DNA from 3 places in the Streptomyces sp. NPDC020983 genome. Region 2 is predicted to be linked to each of the others. Evidence: riboswitches for the same ligand, from Rfam matches in the RefSeq annotation. Region 2 holds a riboswitch; each other region holds the start of a gene.

Region 1 (6,858 bases), 590 kb from region 2:
CTGTGCGCGGAGCCGGAGCCCGCCGTGCTGGCGGGCCTGGTGGCGGCCGGCGACCCGGCGACGCCCCTGGGGGCGTACATGCAGCGGCATTTCGCCCGCTACGGGGACTTCGGCGGGGTCACGACGCTGCACCCGAACCGCACCTTCAGCGGCGAACTGGACCTGGACGTCGACGGGGTGGCGGTGCGGCTGATCGAGGTCGGCCCGGCGCACACCGCGGGCGACCTGATCGTGCACCTGCCGCAGGAGGGCGTGGTGTGCGCGGGGGACGTCGTCTTCAACGAGGACCACCCGGTGCACTGGGCGGGGCCGCTGGAGTCCGTGCACGCCGCGTGCATGCGCATCCTGGAGTGCGACCCGCGGGTCGTCGTGCCGGGGCACGGCCCGGTGATGACGCCCGCGGACGTACGGCGCTACGCGGACTACCTGCTGGACCTGCGGGCGGTCATCCACCGCGGGCACGCGGCGGGCCGCCCGCTGCCCGTCCTCGCGGCGGAGCTGCTCGCGGCCGACCCCTACCCGCAGTGGGGGCTGAACGAGCGGATGGCGATCCTCGCGGCCGTCGAGTACCGCGCCCTGGACGGCGCCACGGACCGGGCCGACCTCGTCGCCCTGGTCGGCCTCGCGGCGGGCTTCGCGGCTCCGGCGGAGGACGGCGGGCGGGAGACGGCGCCGGCGGGCGGCGCCTGACCGCCCGGCAGCGGCAGAGGAGCCGGGGCCGGAGATGCCGACGGCCCCGGCGTCGGGGGGGGTGAACGCCGGGGCCGCGGCGGCTCCTGGGGGCCGTGACGGGCGCTGGGCCCGTGCCGTGACCGTACTCCTGCCGTGTTTCCGTCGTGCGTCTTCAGCGGCTCCCCGGTGCCGGGAGGCGGCCGCGTGCCGCCTCCGCCCGGCTCCGGCGAGCGTGTTCCTGCCCGCCTAGTTTATGCGCGGATATCCGCACGTGAGTGCGTTTCGACACGGCGTTTCGCGCCGGATTTCAGACGGCGACGTCATGGCCGTGGAGCCACGGCACCGGGTCGATGGGGGCGCCGCCGCCGGGGCGTACTTCGAGGTGCAGGTGCGGGCCCGGCACGTTGCCGGTCGCGCCGACCCGGCCGATCGTGTCGCCCGTGGTGACGCGGCCGCCGGTGGCGACCATCGTCGACAGGTGGCAGTACCAGAGCTCGGTGCCGTCGTCGAGCCGCAGCACCACGCGGTAGCCGTACGAGCCCGCCCAGCCGGCCGAGGTGACCGTGCCGGTGTGGACGGCGTGCACCGGGGTGCCGGTGGGGGCGGCGAAGTCCTGGCCGGTGTGCGTGGCCCACGCGTTGCCGGACTCGCCGAAGGCGTTGGTGAGCGTGTACGAGGCGACCGGCCGGACGTAGGAGGCGGCGAGCTTCGCGAGCCGCTCCGCCTCGGCCTGCGCGGCGGCCTCGGCGGCCGCCCTGGCCTTCGCCTCGGCCTCCGCCTTGGCGGCGGCGGCCTGCTCGCGCACCTTGCGGGCCGCGGCCTCCTTGGCCGCCTGCTCCGCGGCGATCCGCTCGGTGGCCTCGCGGGCGTGCCGCTCGGCGTCGGCGCGCTGCCGGGTGACCTGGGCGATGATGCGGTTGCACAGCGCCTCGCCGGGGTCGGCGGACTCCGCGGCGGGCTCGGCGCACGGGGCGTCCGGGGCCTCGGTGGTGCGCGGGGCGGCGGGCGCGGCGGCGGCCGCCCGGGTGACGGCCGCGGGGTCGTACGACGGGGTGCCGACCGCGACGTCCGGCAGCGGAACGGCGGGGGCGGGGGCGGCCGGGGCCGTGGGCGCGGCGGGCGCGTCCGGGGCCGCGATCGGCGGGGCGGCGGCGGGCGGTTCGGCCGCGGCGGCCACTCCGCCGGCGCCGACGGCGGCCATCGCCGCCATGCCGAGCACGGCCGAGCCGACGGTGGCCGCGCTGCTCAGGCCCGGGAGCCCGCCGCGCTGCCGGGGCAGGCGCGGCTGGCTGCGCGAGCCGTCGCCCGGGAGGCCTTCTGCCGCGGGCCGGGGGGAGCCGGCCGGCGCGGGGGCCACGGGGGCGGGGACTGCGGCGGGTGCCGGGAGGGGGGCGGCGGGGCCGGTGAGGGCCTGGAGGTCCTGGGCCTCGGGGGCGCCGGGGAAGAATCCGGTGGCGTCCGGCGAGAAACGCTCGCCGGGCTCTCCGAAGTGCCACTGCCCGGTCGGTTCTGCCACCGGGGTCGGAGCGTAGGCAGGCTGGTTGGACGCCACGGGGGCGCACTCCTTTCCTTCCTTCTCGCCTACCGGGTTAGCTGACGGGTTCGGAGCAGGAAGGTCTCCTACGGACGGCCTGACGGCCCCCCGATTCACCCCATTGGACCCCTTCCGTGGTGACGGAAGGGCGGGTCCCCGGTTCCCGCGGACGGGATTCGGCAAGCGCACGGTGCCGCCTGTCGGCGGCAGTGACGACCGCGCTGCGTTATCGAACGTTAATAGAGCCGGACGGGTTTTCCAAGCCGAATCGGAGAGTTGGGGGTGGGAAGCAATCGGGCAGGGCATATGGAGAGTGGAGGAAGCGGACACCTGGCGTGGCCGGGCGGTGATGTGAGTGTTCGCCAGTTGTTACCGGAAGGAGCAGAGCTGTTCACGCAAGGTGAACGCTTGGTGACGGCGGCGGCGCATGGGGAGCCCGCCGCGGCGGGGGCCGGTGCCCGCGCACGGAGGGCCGGGACGCGCGCGGGCGCGGCGCAGGCCCTCCAGTGGTCTGCACCTGTGCCATTTCGCGAATCCCTTGGCACGCCCGGGGCGTGAGCCGCACGATGGGCGGGCCCGATGTTCTTGTCATGCACTCGTCCACACCATGACGCCTCAGGGAGCCCCCATGCATCGCCCCGACTCCGCGGAGCCCAGCCGCCGTTCACTGCTCCGCGGTGGTATCGGCCTGGGTGCCGCCGCCACCGCGGGCCTGGCCGCCGGCCTGTGGCCCGGTTCCGCCCCCGCCGCCACCACGGTCGACTACCCGTCGGCCGCCTGGGCGCCGGCCAGCACCTCCAACTACACCGCCTCCAACCGGCCGACGAGCTACCCGATCCAGATGGTGGTCATCCACGTCACCCAGGAGACCTTCGCGGACACCATCTCCCTCTTCCAGGACCCGTCGCACGCGGCCGCCGCCCACTACGTCGTCCGCTCCGCGGACGGCGCGATCGACCAGTGCGTCCGCGAGCACGACATCGCCTGGCACGCGGGCAACTGGGACTACAACACCCGCAGCATCGGCATCGAGCACGAGGGCTGGGTCGACCAGCCGTCCTACTTCACCACCGCGATGTACCACTCCTCCGCGGCGCTGACGGCGGCGATCTGCGACAAGTACGGCATCCCCAAGGACCGCAGCCACATCATCGGCCACGCCCAGGTGCCCGGCACCGACCACACCGACCCGGGCCCCAACTGGGACTGGGTGCGCTACATCCGGCTGGTCAACGGCGTCTGACCAGCCCCCCGGGCGCGCCCCGGTCCGGACGGGCCTGCGTCGCCCCGCGCACGGACGGGCGGGCCGGTGCGCTACGGGGAGGGGTGGCCGCCGGCACCGCCGGGGGGGCCGAGGGGGAAGGGCTCACCGAGGGGGAAGAGGACGCTGAGCCGGGGCAGCCGCCGGGCCGCCTCCGCCTCGTCGAGGGCGGACCAGCGGCGCCCGGAGGGGCCGGGCCCGTCGGCCGGGACGGGCGGGGTGCCGGGCCCCCGGCCGCCGGCCGCCGGGCGGGCGCCGTCCAGGGCGGGCGGACGACAGCGGGCGGCCCGGACGGCGGCGTAGAAGGAGTCGCCGAAGTCCCCGGAGGGGCCGGTGGCCACTTCGTAGGCGGTGAGGCCGACCGTGTCGAGGAAGGTCCACGCGGGCCGCTCGGCGGCGGGCCAGGCGGCACGGGGCCGGCCGGCCAGCCGCAGCACCTCCGCGGCGTAGCCGAGCACGTCCGGGTCGTTCACCGCGGCCTCGAAGACGCTCCGGCCGAGGCCCATCATCCAGTGCTGGAAGGAGCGGAAGGTGTCGTCGGAACACCAGCCGCCGAAGATCCGGTCGGCGGCGGCCCACAGGTCCCAGGTGAGGGCGAGGTCGGTCAGCTCGTCGAGGCAGGCCTGGAAGGCCACGATCTCGTCGCCGGTGCGCCGCGCGAGGCTGTCGCGCAGCCAGGCGTCGCGCCTGTCGCCGCCGGACCCGTGCTGCCGCGATTCCTCCAGGACGGCCCAGAAGGATTCGGTGTTCATGGTGGTCGACTATGCCAGGGGCTTCTGGCGGCTCCAATTCGCTGAACAGGGACGGGAGTTGAGCCCGCACGCTGGGCGGGCGGCAGTGACGGGCGGGTTCCGGGGGATTCCGTATCCCCGGTCCGCACACCTCGCCCGGCTCCTGCTCCGGGCTCGCCGGACCGGCACCCGGAGGCCCGAGCCCTGCGCCCCGCGGCCCGGGCCCGTACGGGCGGACCGTCGTCCACAGGGTGTGGACGGACGGGTCGCGTCCGGGTCGGCGGCGGCGGAACCGCCCGTACGGGACCGGGGCGGGACGGAGGGGTCAGGCTCTCCAGAGCCAGGCGAAAACGGCGGCGCACGTGCCCATGGTGACCAGGATGGCGATCAACCGGACCGTCAACTCCGGGGATTCGATGGCCCGCTGCACCGTTCGCCACAAGCCATTCGTGATCATGGCTCACCTCCCGCTACGGCAGGTGGGCCCGCGCTGTAGTGGCAGGTCACCCGCCTTACTCACCACGGTGATGCCCCATCAGCCCCAGCGCCCACGCCGACCCGCGCGATTCACCCGAGTGGCCGAACGGGATCCACCGTTCGGCGGTACGCTCCGGCCGTCGCGGCCGTCCGCCGGCGGTCGGCGTTCCCGCCGGTTCACCCGCCCGCGCCCCGCCGCGCCCCCGGTACCAAGCCCGATCCCCGGGCCTCCCGGACCCCTGCTCGCTCCCCCGCCCGCACCTCCTCAGGCAGCCCGCGGCCGGCCCGCGACAGCCACACGGCCGGTCCGCTGTGCGCACCATAGGGCGCCTGCGTCAAACATACAAACGAAGCAGATAATGGCGCCCGCGCGCGCCCGGCGTGCGCTCCGCTCTTTTTCCGCTCGTTCATTCATCCGCGGTCGGAAATCATCATCGCGGGCACCGCTCCGCACCTTTTTCCGAAAGCACCCGGCGAATTACTTTCAGGTCCCCTTTCCTTTCGCTCGTTCGGGTGACCTGCACACCTTCCCCTGCTCTACCGTGTTCGCGCGTGGTCCGGCGAGGGCGTCCGCGCACACCGAGAAGAAATGGGGACACCAATGCTCCGGCACTTACGTTCCAATTCCGCGCCCCCGGCGCGGACACCTGTCCGCAGACCCCGCCGGTTCGCCGTTCGCACGGGAGTCGCCTTTTCGGCGGCCCTGCTCGCGGCGGCGGCCGGCTCCGTCACGCCCGCCACGGCCCACGGCGGCGGAGGCACCCCGCCGCCACCGGACGGTCCGCTGGTCAAGACCGTCCAGAACGTCACCAGCCCCGGCCGCATCCCGGCCGCGCACGGCGACACGCTCGGCTGGACCGTCAGCTACAAGGGCACCCCGTCACCCGGGACGCCCGTGACGATCACCGACCCGATCGGCGCGGGCCAGGCCTTCGTGCCCGGCTCGCTGCACGTCCCGCCCGGCTGGACCCCCGGCTGGTCCGCCGACGGCAGCACCTTCACCGGCACCGACCAGGGCGCCGCGACCACCGCGGTGCGCGGCACCGCCCCCGCCGGCACCGGCGGCGGCACCGCCGTGACCGGCGACCTGCTGCCGCCCGTGCAGGCCGCCGCCCGCGCCACCGGCGGCGACGGCTTCAGCCCGATCCTCTACCGCGCGCCCTCCGGCGACGTCGAGGCCTGGAACATCTACCACCACACCGGCCCCGCCAACCCGCTCGTGGTCTGCAACGACCTCTCCTCCGGCCAGCCCTGCGCGGGCGGCCCCTGGCCGCGTCCGCTCAACACCACCGAGGGCCCGCTCGGCAGCGGCAGCACCGGCGACGTCTTCACCACCCTCACCCCGCAGTACGTGCAGGACCCGCACCGCCCGGGAGTCGTCTACTACCCGGCGGTCGCGGCGAACTCCGTCGGCGCGGGCTGCCTCGACCTCGGCGCCCGCGCCAACTGCGGCTACGTCGCGCTGGAGTCGTCGACCGGCTCGCCCAGCGCCGCCAACGGCCTGGCCGGCCTCGTCACCACCGGCGACGGCAAGGCGTACGGGGTGGCCAGCACCGGCGAGGTGCTGTGCCTCGACATGGCGTCCAGGAGCCCGTGCACCGGGCAGCCCTTCGCCGCGATCGTGCCGCCCAACCACGACACGCCCGGCGCCACCCACTCCCTCTACCAGGGCGGGACGACCGTCGCCGCGGGCCGCGTCTACGCCTCCTCCTCGCCGCAGAACGGCAGCACGCCGACCTCGCTGGGCTGCTACGACCCGGCCGCCGCCGCGGTGTGCGCGGGCTGGACCACCCCGCACCCGGCCGTGGCCGACCCCAACGCCTACACGTACAACGCCTTCGTCTCCTACGACGCCTCGGGCGCCCCTGACGGGGTCTGCACCGCCGCCTCCTCGGGCAGCTCCCCGGCCACCGGCTGCTTCACCCTCGACGGCGGCGCCCTCGCCGCCCCCGCCACCGGACTCGGCCAACTCCCGGCCGGGACGCTCGTGTTCAACCCCGAGATCGTCACCGCAGGCGGGGACACCCGCAGTTACTTCCCCGAATGGGGCGGCCCGCTGCCCGGCAACACCACCTGCTACAGCTGGACGCACGCCGCGCCCTGCGCCGGATTCCCGGCCGCGGCCGGCCACCCCGCCGTCAACGGCGGTGCCACGCGCGACTACGGGTACGCCTACGACGCCA
Region 2 (6,858 bases):
ACGCGACGCCATGCGCAAGGTGCTCGGCGGATGCCCCGCCGAGCGGCTGCCCACGGGCTGAGGGCCGCACGGCCCCGGGGGCGGGAAACCGGCCCCGGGAGGCGGGCTGTGCGGATCCTGTGGTGCCGAGTGCTGGATATCGGCGGCCCGGGATCAATATCCTCGTGCTCGATCATCACATCAGCATCGTGAGGCTTGTTCCCCTGCCGGGAGGCACCCATGGTCCGCCGCCGCACCGCCGCCGTCTCGATCGCCGCAGCAGCCCTGCTGCTGGCATCGCCCGCCCTGACCGCGTGCGGATCGGGCCCGGACCGGACCGGCGCCGCGGCCGTGGTGGGCGACCAGCGGATCACCGTGGCCTCGCTCCAGTCGAAGGTCAACCAGGTGCGCGCGGCGCAGAAGGCCTCCCCGCAGGGCGCCCAGCTGCTCGCCTCCGGCGGCAAGCTGTCGACGCAGACGCTGACCATGCTCGTGCAGACCGCCGTCATCGAACGGGCCGCGCGGGACGCCGGGGTGACGGTCACGGAGGGGGAGGCGCAGCAGGACCACGCGGCGGCCCTCCAGCAGTTCGGCGGGAACCAGAAGGCGCTGGACGCCGCTCTGCTCCAGCAGTTCGGTATCGCGCCCGCCGAGGCCGACACCTACTTCCGGACGAACGCGCTGCTCGGCAAGCTGATCTCCAGCCTCGGCTACCAGCCCGGCAGCGACGGCGGCCAGACCGCCCTGGTCGGCATCCTCACCAGGACCGCGGACAAGCTCGGCGTGACGATCAACCCGCGCTACGGCACCTGGGACAGCAAGAAGGCCAGCATCGGTGACACCTCCGACGCCTGGGTGATCACGAAGACCCCGGCCTCGGCGGCGCCCGCCGCGTGAGGCCGTTGTCGGACCCCCGCGGTACGTTCGAGGAGTGAACGACTCCGCTGCCGACCCCACCGCCGCTCCCGGCGACGCCCCCGCGGGCGGCGCCGGCCGGCTGGTCCTGCTCACCACCAGCCACCGGGTGGCCCCGGGGCAGCTGTCCTGGCCCGCGTGGCAGGCGCTGCGCGGCGCCGACCGGGTGCTGTGCCCGGACGCCGGGCATCCCCAGCTGCCCTTCCTGCACGAGGCGGGGGTCCGCGTGGAGATCGCCGCGCCCACCGGCCGGGAGCTGGTGGAGGCGGCGGCCGGCGGCCGCACGGTGGTCTACCTGCCGGCGGGCGGCGGGGAGGGCGACCGGGAGGTGACCGCGGAGCTGGCCGCGCTCGGCGGTTCGGGCCGGGTCGAGATGCCCGACCTGGAGCTGCTGCCCGGCTCGTACGACCTGCCCGGCGCCCGCCTGCTCGACCTGGTCCAGGTGATGGACCGGATCAGGGCCGAGTGCCCGTGGAGCAGCCTGCGCACCCACGAGGACCTCGCCGCGTACGGCATCGAGGAGATGTACGAGCTGGTCGAGGCGATCGAGGAGGGCGACCGGACAGCCGTCCGCGAGGAGCTGGGTGACGTGCTGCTCCAGGTGGTCTTCCACGCCGCCATCGCCGAGGGGGATCCGGACGAGCCGTTCGGTATCGACGACGTGGCGGCCGGCCTGGTCGACAAGCTGATCCACCGCCACCCGCACATCTTCGGCGACGAGACCGCCGAGACGCCCGAGCAGGTGCAGGCCAACTGGATACGGCTGAAGGGTGTCGAGAAGGCCCGCGAGTCGGTGACGGAGGGGGTGCCGCTCGCCTCCCCGGCGCTGGCGCTGGCCGCCAAGCTCGCCGGAAGGGCGCGGCACGCCGGGCTCCCGCTGCCGGTCACCCCGCCCGCCCCGCTCTACGACGACGAGAGCGCGCTCGGCGACCACCTGCTGGCCGAGGCCGCCGCCGCCCAGGCGTCCGGCATCGACCCGGAGGCGGCGCTGCGGCACGCCGCGCGGCGCTACCGCGCGGCGATACGCACTGCCGAGTCCGAGGCCCGGCACCCGCGGGACGGGTCCCGGAAGCCGTAGCCGCCGTGCCGCGGGCCGGGCCCGGCGCCGCGCCGCAGGGGATCCACCGGCGGCGCCGGGTACCGGCACGGGCGGCGCCCGGCACGGCGGCGCGGTCGCGTACGGTCGGGGGATGACCGACGGCGCCGCCATGCCCGAGCTCTTCACCTGGGAGTTCGCCACCGACCCCTACCCGGCCTACGCCTGGCTGCGCGAGCACGCCCCCGTCCACCGCACGACGCTGCCCAGCGGCGTCGAGGCGTGGCTCGTCACGCGGTACGCCGACGCGCGCGAGGCGCTGGCGGACCCCCGGCTGAGCAAGAACCCGGTGCACCACGCGGAGCCGCCCGGCGCGCGCGGCAAGACCGGCATCCCCGGTGAGCGCAGCGCCGACCTGATGACGCATCTGCTCAACATCGACCCGCCCGACCACACCCGGCTGCGCCGCCTGGTCTCCAAGGCCTTCACCCCGCGCCGGGTGGCGGGCTTCGGCACCCGGGTGCAGCAGCTGACGGACCGTTTCGTGGACGGCTTCGCGGCGCGCGGCGAGGCGGACCTGATCCACGAGTTCGCCTTCCCGCTCCCCATCTACGCCATCTGCGACCTGCTGGGCGTGCCCGCCGAGGACCAGGACGACTTCCGGGACTGGGCCGGCATGATGATCCGGCACGGCGGCGGCCCGCGCGGCGGCGTCGCGCGCTCGGTCAAGCGGATGCGCGCCTACCTGACGGAGCTGATCCACCGCAAGCGCGCCGAACTGGCCGCGGACACCGCCGGCGGGCCGCCCGACGACCTGATCGCCGGTCTGATCCGGGCCTCGGACCACGGCGAGCACCTGACGGAGAACGAGGCCGCGGCCATGTGCTTCGTGCTCCTGTTCGCGGGTTTCGAAACGACCGTCAACCTCATCGGCAACGGCACCTACGCGCTGCTGCGCAACCCGGAGCAGCGCGCCGCCCTCCAGCGGGCCGTCACGTCGGGGGACGACGCGCTGCTCGACACCGGGATCGAGGAACTCCTGCGCTACGACGGCCCGGTCGAGCTGGCGACCTGGCGCTACGCCACCCGGCCGGTCGAGATCGGCGGTGTGCCGATCGCCCAGGGCGACCCCGTGCTCGTGGTCCTCGCGGCGGCCGACCGCGATCCCGCGCGCTTCGCCGACCCCGACCGGCTCGACCTCGCCCGCCGGGACAACCCGCATCTCGGTTACGGGCACGGCATCCACTACTGCCTCGGCGCGCCGCTGGCCCGGCTGGAGGCCAGAACGGCCCTCGCGACACTCCTCACCCGGCTGCCCGACCTGCGGCTCGCCGCCGATCCCGGCGATCTGCGCTGGCGCGGAGGCCTCATCATGCGCGGCCTGCGGACGCTGCCGGTGGCCTTCACCCCCGAGGCGGGGCCGTCCAGCTGACCGGGCGTCAGCCCCGTGACCGCGACGTGACGGCCGCTACATCGACTTGTGATCCGTTGGCCAATCCCGCTACGTTCTGCGGTCAACGCGAGGCGTGCGAAGGCTGCGCGCAACGGCACCGATGAAAGGCGACCGTATGCTCTCCGCCAACGGCAGGCACCGACGTCCCCGGCAGGCTCCTGCCGCGGTGGTGACCATGGCGGCGACCGGCGCGGGGCTCGCGCTGCCGCTGCTGGGCGCGGCCGCCGGAGCCGCGCAGGCCGCGGACGGCGGCACCTGGGACAAGGTCGCGATATGCGAGAGCGGCGGCCAGTGGGACGCCGCGTCGCACAACGGCGTCTTCGGCGGCCTGTCCCTCACGCAGGACGTGTGGGTCCGCTACGGCGGCCTCCTCTACGCTCCCCGGCCCGACCTCGCCTCGCGGGCGCACCAGATCAAGGTCGCCGAGAGGATCCTCACCGACCTCGGCCCCGACGCCTTCCCCGGCTGCGAGCTGGGCACGGGCCTGCTGGACGGCAACGGCAACGGCAACGGCAACGGCAACGCCGACGGCAGCGGCGGCAGCGCCGACGACGGCGGCACCGGCGCCACGGACGGCTCGACCGCCACCCCGGCCCCCACCACGCCCGCCGACCCCTCCGCGCCGCCCGCGTCCACCACCCCCGGCGCTCCCGCCGCCACCCCCACGGCGCCGGCCACCCCCACCACCCCCGAGACCGGCACCGCCACTCCGGCGCCCCCCGCGGCGGAGACCCCCGCCCCCACCGCCACCGACCCGGGTGCCCCCGCAGACGGCTCCACGGCCACGCCCGCGGGCCCCTCCGCCCCGCCCGCGTCCACCACCCCCGGCGCGCCCGCGACCGGCAGCGGGCGCCACGCGCGCCCGTACAGCCCCACCGACGAGGAACTGGCCGCGGCCGACCGCGCGACCCGTACCCGCACCACCGCCGTCGTCCCGGACGCGGACGGGGAAGCGGACGCGCGCCAGGGGAGCGGCGCGGCCGGCAACACCCAGGGCAACAGCGGCAATTCGGACAGCGCCTCGCACCAGGCCGCGGACACCTACGAGATCGGCGCCGGCGACTCGCTCTCCGGTATCGCGGCCGCGCACGACGTCCCCGGAGGCTGGCTCCACCTCTACGACGCCAACCGCCAGGCGATCGGCGATGATCCAAACCTCATCAAACCTGGACAGATCATCGACCTGGGCTGATTTCCGCCGCTCGCGAGCCCCGAAATCCCCTGCCGCGCAGGGTCGGTGACAAATAGGACGTAGGGGATTTACGCTCCTTGTGGTGATGTGACAAGCCTCTCCTCGAACCTGTGACCGGCCGCGCGTGCCCCGCCCTGACGCAGCCTCCCGACCTGCGGATTCGTCCAGCCTCCGACGCCGTGGCCGCAGTTGGCGCCCGAAACGCGAGTGTTTGTTCAATCCGGTCCGGTGTGCTTAACGTCTAATCGCTCGCCACAGCGGGCCCCGCCGGAGCGGAACGCCGAGTCCTGCCGCCGCGCCCGACGGGAGCAACCGACGCGAAAGCGCCGCAGGCAGGAGCGGGGGACCCACGGTCTTTCCGCCGGATACACGGCAACGGACGGCACGTCGCCGCGCAGCCCCGCTGCGCCGCCGCGAGGAAGCCGCCGCCGCCACGGATCCGGCTCGGGGTGAAGCAGGGCACCGCCCACGCGGTGCCGGCCGGGCAACTCACGTCCGAACCCGACAGCTGACCTCGCAGGCGTCGGTGAGGGACATACACACATGGGTAAGCACCGTCGTGCCTCGAAGATGGTCCGATTCGCCACTTTCGCCGGTGTTGCCGGCGTCGCCGTCGCCGCGCCGCTGATCGGCGCCACCTCCTCCTCGGCCGCCTCCGTGGCCACCTGGGACGCCGTCGCGCAGTGCGAGTCCGGCGGCAACTGGCACATCAACACCGGCAACGGCTACTACGGCGGCCTGCAGTTCTCGCAGTCCAGCTGGGAGGCGGCCGGCGGCCTGAAGTACGCGCAGCGCGCCGACCTGGCCACCAAGGACCAGCAGATCGCGGTCGCCGAGAAGCTCCTCGCCCTGCAGGGCCCCGGCGCCTGGGCGTGCGCCTCGGCCGGCGGCCTGACCGCGGGCGGCCCGGCCCCCGACGTCAACCCCGGCGGCTCGTCCTCCTCGTCGGCCGGCTCCAGCAGCTCCGGCTCGGCGAAGACCACCACGAAGACCGGCACCGCCAAGAGCACCCCGGCCAAGAAGACCGCCAAGCCCGCCGGGCACACCGCGACCGACTGGCAGCGGCACGGCGCGAAGGGCTCGTACACGGTCGTCTCCGGCGACACGCTCTCCCGGATCGCCGCGAGCCACCACGTCAAGGGCGGATGGCACAAGCTCTTCCAGCTCAACAAGGACGTCGTCAAGGACGCCAACCTGATCTACCCGGGCCAGCACCTGCGCCTCGGCTGATCCCGGGGCGCGGGGCGGGTGGGCCCCGCGCGCCCTCACCGGCCGGCCGGACGCGCGGCGCGCCTCGCGGCGCCCGCGCGCCCGGCCGGTTTTCCGTCTCAGGGGCCGGGCCGACGACCGGCCCGGGGACGTGAGCCGGTTAGGCTCGTCCCGGAAAAACGCGAAGACATCTCAGAAGGAGACAACGTGCCGTCCATCGACGTCGTCGTAGCCCGGGAAATCCTCGACTCGCGAGGCAACCCCACCGTCGAGGTCGAGGTCGGCCTCGACGACGGCAGCACCGGCCGGGCCGCCGTTCCGTCCGGCGCCTCCACCGGCGCCTTCGAGGCCCTCGAACTCCGCGACGGCGACAAGAACCGCTACCAGGGCAAGGGCGTCGAGAAGGCCGTCCTCGCCGTGATCGAGCAGATCGGCCCGGAGCTCGTCGGCTACGACGCCACCGAGCAGCGGCTGATCGACCAGGCGATGTTCGACCTGGACGCCACGCCCGACAAGTCCTCGCTCGGCGCCAACGCCATCCTCGGCGTGTCGCTGGCCGTCGCGCACGCCGCGTCCGAGGCCTCCGACCTGCCGCTCTTCCGCTACCTGGGCGGCCCGAACGCGCACGTCCTGCCCGTCCCGATGATGAACATCCTCAACGGCGGCTCGCACGCGGACTCCAACGTCGACATCCAGGAGTTCATGATCGCGCCGATCGGCGCGGAGTCGTTCTCCGAGGCGCTGCGCTGGGGCGCCGAGGTCTACCACACCCTCAAGGGCGTGCTGAAGGCCCGCGGCCTGTCCACCGGTCTGGGCGACGAGGGCGGTTTCGCGCCGAACCTCGGCTCCAACCGCGAGGCGCTCGACCTGATCATCGAGGCCGTCAAGCAGGCCGGCTACACCCCCGGCCAGGACATCGCGCTCGCGCTCGACGTCGCCGCCTCCGAGTTCTACAAGGACGGCTCCTACGCGTTCGAGGGCAAGTCGCGCTCGGCCGCCGAGATGACCGAGTACTACGCGGAGCTGGTCGAGGCCTACCCGCTGGTCTCCATCGAGGACCCGCTGTTCGAGGAC
Region 3 (6,858 bases), on a different contig from region 2:
CGCGGGCGCGCGTGATGCCGACGTACGCGAGCCGGCGCTCCTCCTCCAGTTCCTTGACCTGGCCCAGCGCCCGCATGTGCGGGAAGACGCCGTCCTCCATGCCGGTCAGGAAGACGACCGGGAATTCCAGGCCCTTGGCCGTGTGCAGCGTCATGAGGGTGATGACGCCGCCGGATTCGTCGTCGTCCGGGATCTGGTCGGAGTCGGCGACGAGCGCGACGCGCTCCAGGAACTCCGACAGCGAGCCGGGCTCCTCCTCGCCGCGCTCCTGCTCGAACTCCAGCGCGACCGCGGCCAGCTCCTGGAGGTTCTCCACCCGGGTCTCGTCCTGCGGGTCGGTGGACGCCTGGAGTTCGGCGAGGTACCCCGTGCGCTCCAGCACCGCCTCCAGGACCACGGCGGGGCCCGCACCGGACTCGACGACGGTGCGCAGTTCGTCCATGAGCGTCGTGAAGCGCTTGACCGCGTTGGCGGAGCGCGCCGCCATGCCGTACGCCTCGTCGACCCGGCGCAGCGCCGCCGCGAAGGAGATCTTCTCGCGCAGCGCCAGCGCCTCGATCATCGCCTCGGCGCGCTCGCCGATGCCGCGCTTGGGCACGTTGAGGATCCGCCGCAGCGGGACGCCGTCCTCGGGGTTGGCGAGGACGCGTAGGTACGCAAGCACGTCCCGGACCTCGCGCCGCTCGTAGAAGCGCACGCCGCCGACGACCTTGTACGGCAGGCCGACGCGGATGAAGACCTCTTCGAAGACGCGGGACTGCGCGTTGGTGCGGTAGAAGACGGCGACGTCACCGGGGCGGGCGTCGCCGGCGTCGGTGAGGCGGTCTATCTCGTCGGCGACGAACTGCGCCTCGTCGTGCTCCTGGTCGGCGGTGTAGCCGGTGATGACGGGGCCGTCGCCGGCCTGTGTCCACAGGTTCTTGGCGCGGCGTCCGGCGTTGCGCTCGATGACGGCGTTGGCGGCGGACAGGATCGTCTGCGTGGAGCGGTAGTTCTGCTCCAGCAGGATCGTGCGGGCCTGCGGGTAGTCCTCCTCGAACTGGAGGATGTTGCGGATGGTGGCGCCGCGGAAGGCGTAGATCGACTGGTCGGCGTCACCGACGACGCACAGCTCCCCCGCGTCCTCGCCCGTCCCGACCAGCTCGCGCACCAGCGTGTACTGCGCGTGGTTGGTGTCCTGGTACTCGTCGACGAGGACGTGCCGGAAGCGCCGCCGGTAGTGCTCGGCGACGTCCGGGAAGGCCTGGAGCAGGTTGACCGTCGTCATGATGATGTCGTCAAAGTCCAGGGCGTTGGCCTCGCGCAGCCGGGCCTGGTAGAGCGCGTAGGCCTCGGCGAGCTTCCTCTCGAAGCCCGCGCCCTGGGAGGAACCCCCGTCGGCCTGTGCGGCGAAGGTCTCCTCGTCGATCAGCTCGTTCTTGAGGTTGGAGATCTTCGCGCTGAAGGACTTCGGCGGGAACTGCTTCGGGTCCAGGTCCAGGTCGCGGCAGACCAGGGCCATCAGGCGCTTGGAGTCGGCGGCGTCGTAGATGGAGAAGGACGACGTGAAGCCGAGCACCTTGGACTCGCGGCGCAGGATGCGCACGCACGCGCTGTGGAAGGTGGACACCCACATCGCCTTGGCGCGCGGGCCCACCAGCTCCTCGACGCGCTCCTTCATCTCGCCCGCGGCCTTGTTGGTGAAGGTGATCGCGAGGACCGAGCCGGGGTGGACGTCCCGGGCGGCGAGCAGGTACGCGATGCGGTGGGTGAGCACCCGGGTCTTGCCGGAGCCGGCGCCGGCGACGATGAGCAGCGGCCCGCCGGTGTGCTCGACGGCGGCGCGCTGCTGCTCGTTCAGCCCTTCGAGGAGCTGCGCCGGGTCGGTGGCGGGGCGGGGGGCGCCGTTGCGGTAGTACGCATCGCGCCCGCCTGCGGGGGCACCGCCGCCGAACTCCGGGTCCTCCGGGGGCGGCGGGGCGTCCGGGTCCGCGGGCTCGGGTGCCACGTGCAGACCGGACTGGAGGCCGGAGAGAAAGTCGTCGTCAAAGAGGCTGCTCATCGCCTCCCGAGTCTAGGCGCCCGCACCGACAGCGGCGTCCGGTTCGGCCCCTCTTTCCCCGTAGCTCGCGAATCACACTCAGTGAGAACAGCAATTGATTACGAAAAGGTATCGGGGCCAACCGGACACCGGCCTTCCCCTGGCTCCGGCCTTTGGTTACGGTGCCGCACCAGGCAGCGTCCGAAAGGAGTCCGTCGGGTATGGCGACACACCGCAGGTCCCGCACCGCGCTACTCAGCACCCCGGGGCCGCGCACGGCCGTGGGGCTGACGACGGCCGCGCTGGCCACGATGACCATCTTCGCGGAGGCGGCGAGCGCCGCGCCCGGGGCCCCGTCCGCCCAGCCCTCCATCGCCGAGGTCCAGGCGAAGGTGGACGCCCTCCAGCACGACGCGGAGGTGGCCACGGAGAACTACAACGCGGTCAAGGAGGCCACCGGCCAGCAGAACGCGAAGGTCAACACGCTGCTGGCGCAGGCCGCCCGGAAGACGCAGGTCCTCAACGACTCCCGCCGGCAACTGGGCATCTACGCCGCCGCGCAGTACCGCAGCGGCGGCGACGACACGACCGCCAACTACCTGCTGGCGGCCAGCCCGCAGGACCTGCTGGACGCGCGGCACCTGACCGACCTGCTCGGCAAGCGGCAGAAGGCCGCCGTCGAGGACTTCCGGGCGCAGCAGGCCGACGCGACGCAGAAGCGCATCGAGGCCGCGCAGGCGCTGCAGACGCTCACCAGCAAGCAGACGCAGCTGAAGTCCGCCAAGGCCGACGTGCAGAAGAAGCTGGGCGCCGCGCAGAAGCTCCTCAACAGCCTCACCGCGCAGGAGAAGGCGCGGCTCGCGGCCCTGGAGAAGAAGAAGGAGCAGGAGGCCGCGAAGAAGGCGGCCGAGATCGCGAAGCAGGAGCAGGCGAGGAAGGCCGCGGCGGCCCAGCAGGCCCAGCAGGCCGGCTCCACCACCTCGGCCTCCGCCGCGAACACCTCGATCGCCGACAAGGCCATCGCCTTCGCCCGCGACCAGATAGGCGAGCCGTACGTGTGGGGCGCGACGGGCCCCGGCTCGTGGGACTGCTCGGGGCTCACGCAGGCGGCGTACAAGGCGGCGGGCGTGACGCTGCCGCGCACCACGGGCGACCAGGTCAACGTCGGCACCCGGGTGTCGCAGTCCGACATGCAGCCGGGCGATCTGGTCTTCTTCTACAGCGACCACAGCCACGTCGGTATCTACATCGGCGGCGGCAACATGATCCACGCGCCGCACACCGGCACGGTCGTGAAGATCGCGCCGATCACGGAGATGCCGATCTACGGAGTGGTCCGCCCGTACTGACGCCCCGGGTGAGGGGTCACCAACCGTAAGATCACAAAGCGATTTCGGTCACGTTTCGATCCAAACTTCCCAGAGACGGGAGAGTTTGAACTACCGTAGCCCGCTAGGCGACGCGTTTCCCGCCGGTGACGTACCGGCTGCGCGGCGCCTCCGCTCAATCCGGCCCAGGCCGGAACCGGGGACCCACCAAGCACAGTTGGGGTGAATCGGACACGGTGCCGCGAGGCGCCGGACCGTAGGGCCAACCTTCCCGGCCCGAACCCGTCAGCTAACCCGGTCGGCGGTTCACGGAAGGAGTCGCCTTCGTGGCGTCGCACCGCAAGCCGCGTCAGAGCCGGCTGGCCATCACCGCCCCGCGCGCGGCGGTCGGGGTCACCGCAGCGGCCCTCGCCTCCGTCACCCTGCTCAGCGAGAGCGCCAGCGCCGCGCCCGCCAAGCCCAAGCCCTCCGTCGCGGAGGTCAAGAAGCAGGTCGACACCCTCAACGAGCAGGCCGAGGTGGCGACGGAGGCGTACAACCAGGCGGTGGAGAACACCAAGGCGCAGCGCGACAAGACCAACACGCTGCTGTCCGAGGTCGCCAGGAAGACCGAGCAGATGAACGCCACCCGGCGGCTGCTGGGCCAGTTCGCGAGCGCCCAGTACCGCGACGGCGGCATCGACCCGACCGTCCAGCTGCTGCTGTCCAGCGACCCGGCCGGTTTCCTGGACCAGTCGCACACGCTCAGCCAGCTGTCGGCGAGCCAGACCGCGGCGCTGAAGAACTTCCGGATCCAGCAGGAGCAGGCCTCCATCAAGCGGGCGCAGGCCACGGCGAGCCTCACCCGGCTCACCGCCGCGCAGCAGCAGCTCGCGACGCAGAAGAAGACGATGGAGGACAAGCTCGCCGCGGCGCAGAAGCTGCTCAACAGCCTCACCGCGCAGCAGCGCGCCCAGGTCGCGAACATCCACAAGGGCACGTCGTCGAAGTCCGACTACACGTACTCCGGGCCCGCGAGCGGCCGCGCCGCCGCCGCCATCCAGTTCGCGCTGGCGCAGCGCGGCAAGCCGTACGTGCGCGGCGCCACGGGCCCCGGCTCGTACGACTGCTCCGGGCTCACGCAGGCCGCCTTCCGCGCGGCGGGCGTGACGCTCGGGCGCACCACCCAGGACCAGGTCCACGACGGGGTGGCCGTCTCCAAGTCCGATCTGCGGCCCGGCGACCTGGTCTTCTTCTACTCCGGCAACTCGCACGTCGGCATCTACCTCGGCAACGGCCAGATCGTGCACTCCCCGCACACCGGCGCGGTCGTCGAGGTCGCCCCGATGAGCTGGATGCCCTTCTCGACCGCGCGCCGGGTCGCCTGACGCGTCCGGGCGGTCCCGGGGTCCGCGCGCTGTCCTTCCGGGTCGTCCGGTCAGGCTGCGGGCGGACCCGGGCACATCACCCGTCGAACAGCGGTCGAAAGCGGGCAGGGCCGACCGGATGAGGTCAGTCCCGGTCAGTGCGCCCCTTTTCCGCCCCCGGCGGGTCTAGCGTCGCTCCTCAGGTGGCCGACAACCCACTGCCGTCCCGGTTCGTGGACGGCATCGGCCACCCCCGCCGAAGGCCCGGCGGCGCCCTGCTCCCCCGTGCAGGCGCCGCCGGGCCGTCCCCTGGAAGGAGTGACGGCCGCGATGGCCTCCCACAGTCCCGCCGGCAGTCCCACCGGCAGTCCCGACGGCCCGGGCGCGCACCGCAGACGCCCCCCGTCGGCCGGCGGCCCCGCCTCGGCCACGAAGCGGGTCGGCGTCACCCTCGCCCTCGCCTCGGCCGCCTCCGTCTCGCTGCTCGGCGAGACCGCCCACGCCGAGCCCCGGCTCACCCCCGACCAGGTACGCGCCCAGGTCGCGGCCCTCTACCAGCAGGCGGAGCAGGCCACACAGGACTACGACGGCGCCAAGGAGCGGGCCGACAGCGCGAACGCCGCGGTCACCGCCCTCCAGGACGAGCTGGCCCGCAAGACCGCCGCGCTCAACACCACGCGGGACGCGCTCGGCAGTCTCGCCGCCGCCCAGTACCGCACCGGCGGGATCGACCCGCTGCTGCAGCTCGCGCTCAGCTCCTCGCCCGGCACCTACCTGGAGCGCGCCGCCTTCCTCGCCCAGGCCGGCGGCGTGCAGTCCGTGACGCTGCACCAGCTCGCCGCCCAGCAGCGCGACATCGCCGGCACCCGCGCGCAGGCCACCGGCAGGCTCGCGGCGCTGCGCACCGCGCAGGCCGCCGTCGCCGACCACCGCCACACCGTCGCTCGCAAGCTCGCCGCCGCCCAGGCGCTGCTGGCCGGGCTGACGGCCGCCCAGCGCACGGCCCTCACCGCGGACGACGGTCCCGCGGCGGAGTCCTCCGGCGCCCCCGCCGCCTCGCGTGGCGACGGCCGCCCGTCGCTCCCCGCGGTCGCGGCCCCCTCCCCGCGCGCCGCCAGGGCCGTGGCGTTCGCCTTCCGGGCGCTCGGCCTGCCGTACGTGTGGGGTGCGACGGGCCCGCGCGCGTACGACTGCTCGGGGCTGACGCAGGCGGCGTGGAAGGCGGCGGGTGTGACGCTGCCGCGCACCACCTACACCCAGATCAATGCCGGCACGCGTGTGCCGCGCGGCCGGCTCCAGCCCGGTGACCTGGTCTTCTTCTACTCGGGTGTGAGCCATGTCGGTATCTACATCGGCGCCGGGAAGATGATCCACGCCCCGCACCCCGGCTCGACGGTGCGGATCGCGCCGATCAGCGAGATGCCCTTCGCGGGCGCGGTCCGCCCGAGCTGATCCCTCTCTCCGCCCCTCCCCGTACCGTCCCCGTTCAGCGCAGGGTGACCGTCGCCGGGCCGCGCAGCGGGGCGAGGGAGCGCAGCGTCCGCGGGGTGCGGAGGCGGTCGTCGGTGGTGAAGAGCTCGCGGACGGCGGCGAAGTCCGGGTCGGGGCCCGCCGTCACGGCGGCGGCGTGGTCGTAGAGGACGCAGGTCTCCTCGGACAGCTCCTCGTCCATGAAGGTCTCGGGAGTGACCTGCGATCCCTCACCCCACACGTCCCACAGCAGGGTCTCGACCTTGTTGAGCGCCGAGAGGTCGTAGCGGATGTTGCCCGCCACGAAGCGCTTGCCCAGCATCGGGGTGTCCTCCAGGTCGAGGCCGAAGCGCAGCGGGTCGGCGTCGCCCGCGCGGATCGCCTGCCAGGCCTGCCCGGCGACGAGGAAGCGGTCGCGCGGGACGTCCACCGGGTCGAAGCCGTACGGGTAGCGCCCGGGGTCGGCGATCTGCGCGTCGGCGAGCAGCCAGCCCCGCTCGTCGTCCCAGTACTCGGTGGCGACGTGGTCCCAGTGGAAGCCCTCGTCGGAGAAGTACGTGGCGAAGCCGGAGCGCAGCCGGGCGGGTATGCCGACGTGGCGCAGCAGCGCGACGTGCAGCAGCGTGAAGTCCCGGCAGATCCCGACGAAGCGGTCGGACCACGCGCGCGGGGTGGTCAGCGGGGCGGGGTCGCG

What was found. Region 2 has a riboswitch for cyclic di-AMP ahead of ACH4SE_RS06055 (transglycosylase family protein). Riboswitches for the same ligand answer to the same signal wherever they lie in the genome.
Region 1: it holds a riboswitch for cyclic di-AMP, as region 2 does, so the genes downstream of both, ACH4SE_RS03740 (M23 family metallopeptidase) here and ACH4SE_RS06055 (transglycosylase family protein) in region 2, are expected to answer to the same signal.
Region 3: it holds a riboswitch for cyclic di-AMP, as region 2 does, so the genes downstream of both, ACH4SE_RS20380 (NlpC/P60 family protein) here and ACH4SE_RS06055 (transglycosylase family protein) in region 2, are expected to answer to the same signal.

What each region holds. Positions count from the first base shown of each region.
Region 1 is NZ_JBIRRA010000002.1:19,133-25,990, reverse strand. It holds gene ACH4SE_RS03745 (MBL fold metallo-hydrolase) at 1-690, shown strand, start outside; gene ACH4SE_RS03740 (M23 family metallopeptidase) at 980-2,188, opposite strand; cyclic di-AMP (ydaO/yuaA leader) riboswitch at 2,236-2,398, opposite strand; gene ACH4SE_RS03735 (N-acetylmuramoyl-L-alanine amidase) at 2,835-3,449, shown strand; gene ACH4SE_RS03730 (DUF4240 domain-containing protein) at 3,521-4,219, opposite strand; gene ACH4SE_RS03725 (hypothetical protein) at 5,277-6,858, shown strand, end outside.
Region 2 is NZ_JBIRRA010000002.1:613,493-620,350, forward strand. It holds gene ACH4SE_RS06030 (HNH endonuclease family protein) at 1-61, shown strand, start outside; gene ACH4SE_RS06035 (SurA N-terminal domain-containing protein) at 220-876, shown strand; gene ACH4SE_RS06040 (nucleoside triphosphate pyrophosphohydrolase) at 911-1,972, shown strand; gene ACH4SE_RS06045 (cytochrome P450) at 2,085-3,362, shown strand; gene ACH4SE_RS06050 (transglycosylase family protein) at 3,499-4,575, shown strand; cyclic di-AMP (ydaO/yuaA leader) riboswitch at 4,972-5,113, shown strand; gene ACH4SE_RS06055 (transglycosylase family protein) at 5,119-5,805, shown strand; gene eno (phosphopyruvate hydratase) at 5,992-6,858, shown strand, end outside.
Region 3 is NZ_JBIRRA010000008.1:282,768-289,625, reverse strand. It holds gene pcrA (DNA helicase PcrA) at 1-2,041, opposite strand, end outside; gene ACH4SE_RS20385 (NlpC/P60 family protein) at 2,242-3,369, shown strand; cyclic di-AMP (ydaO/yuaA leader) riboswitch at 3,511-3,668, shown strand; gene ACH4SE_RS20380 (NlpC/P60 family protein) at 3,675-4,715, shown strand; gene ACH4SE_RS20375 (NlpC/P60 family protein) at 5,025-6,146, shown strand; gene ACH4SE_RS20370 (transglutaminase-like domain-containing protein) at 6,181-6,858, opposite strand, start outside.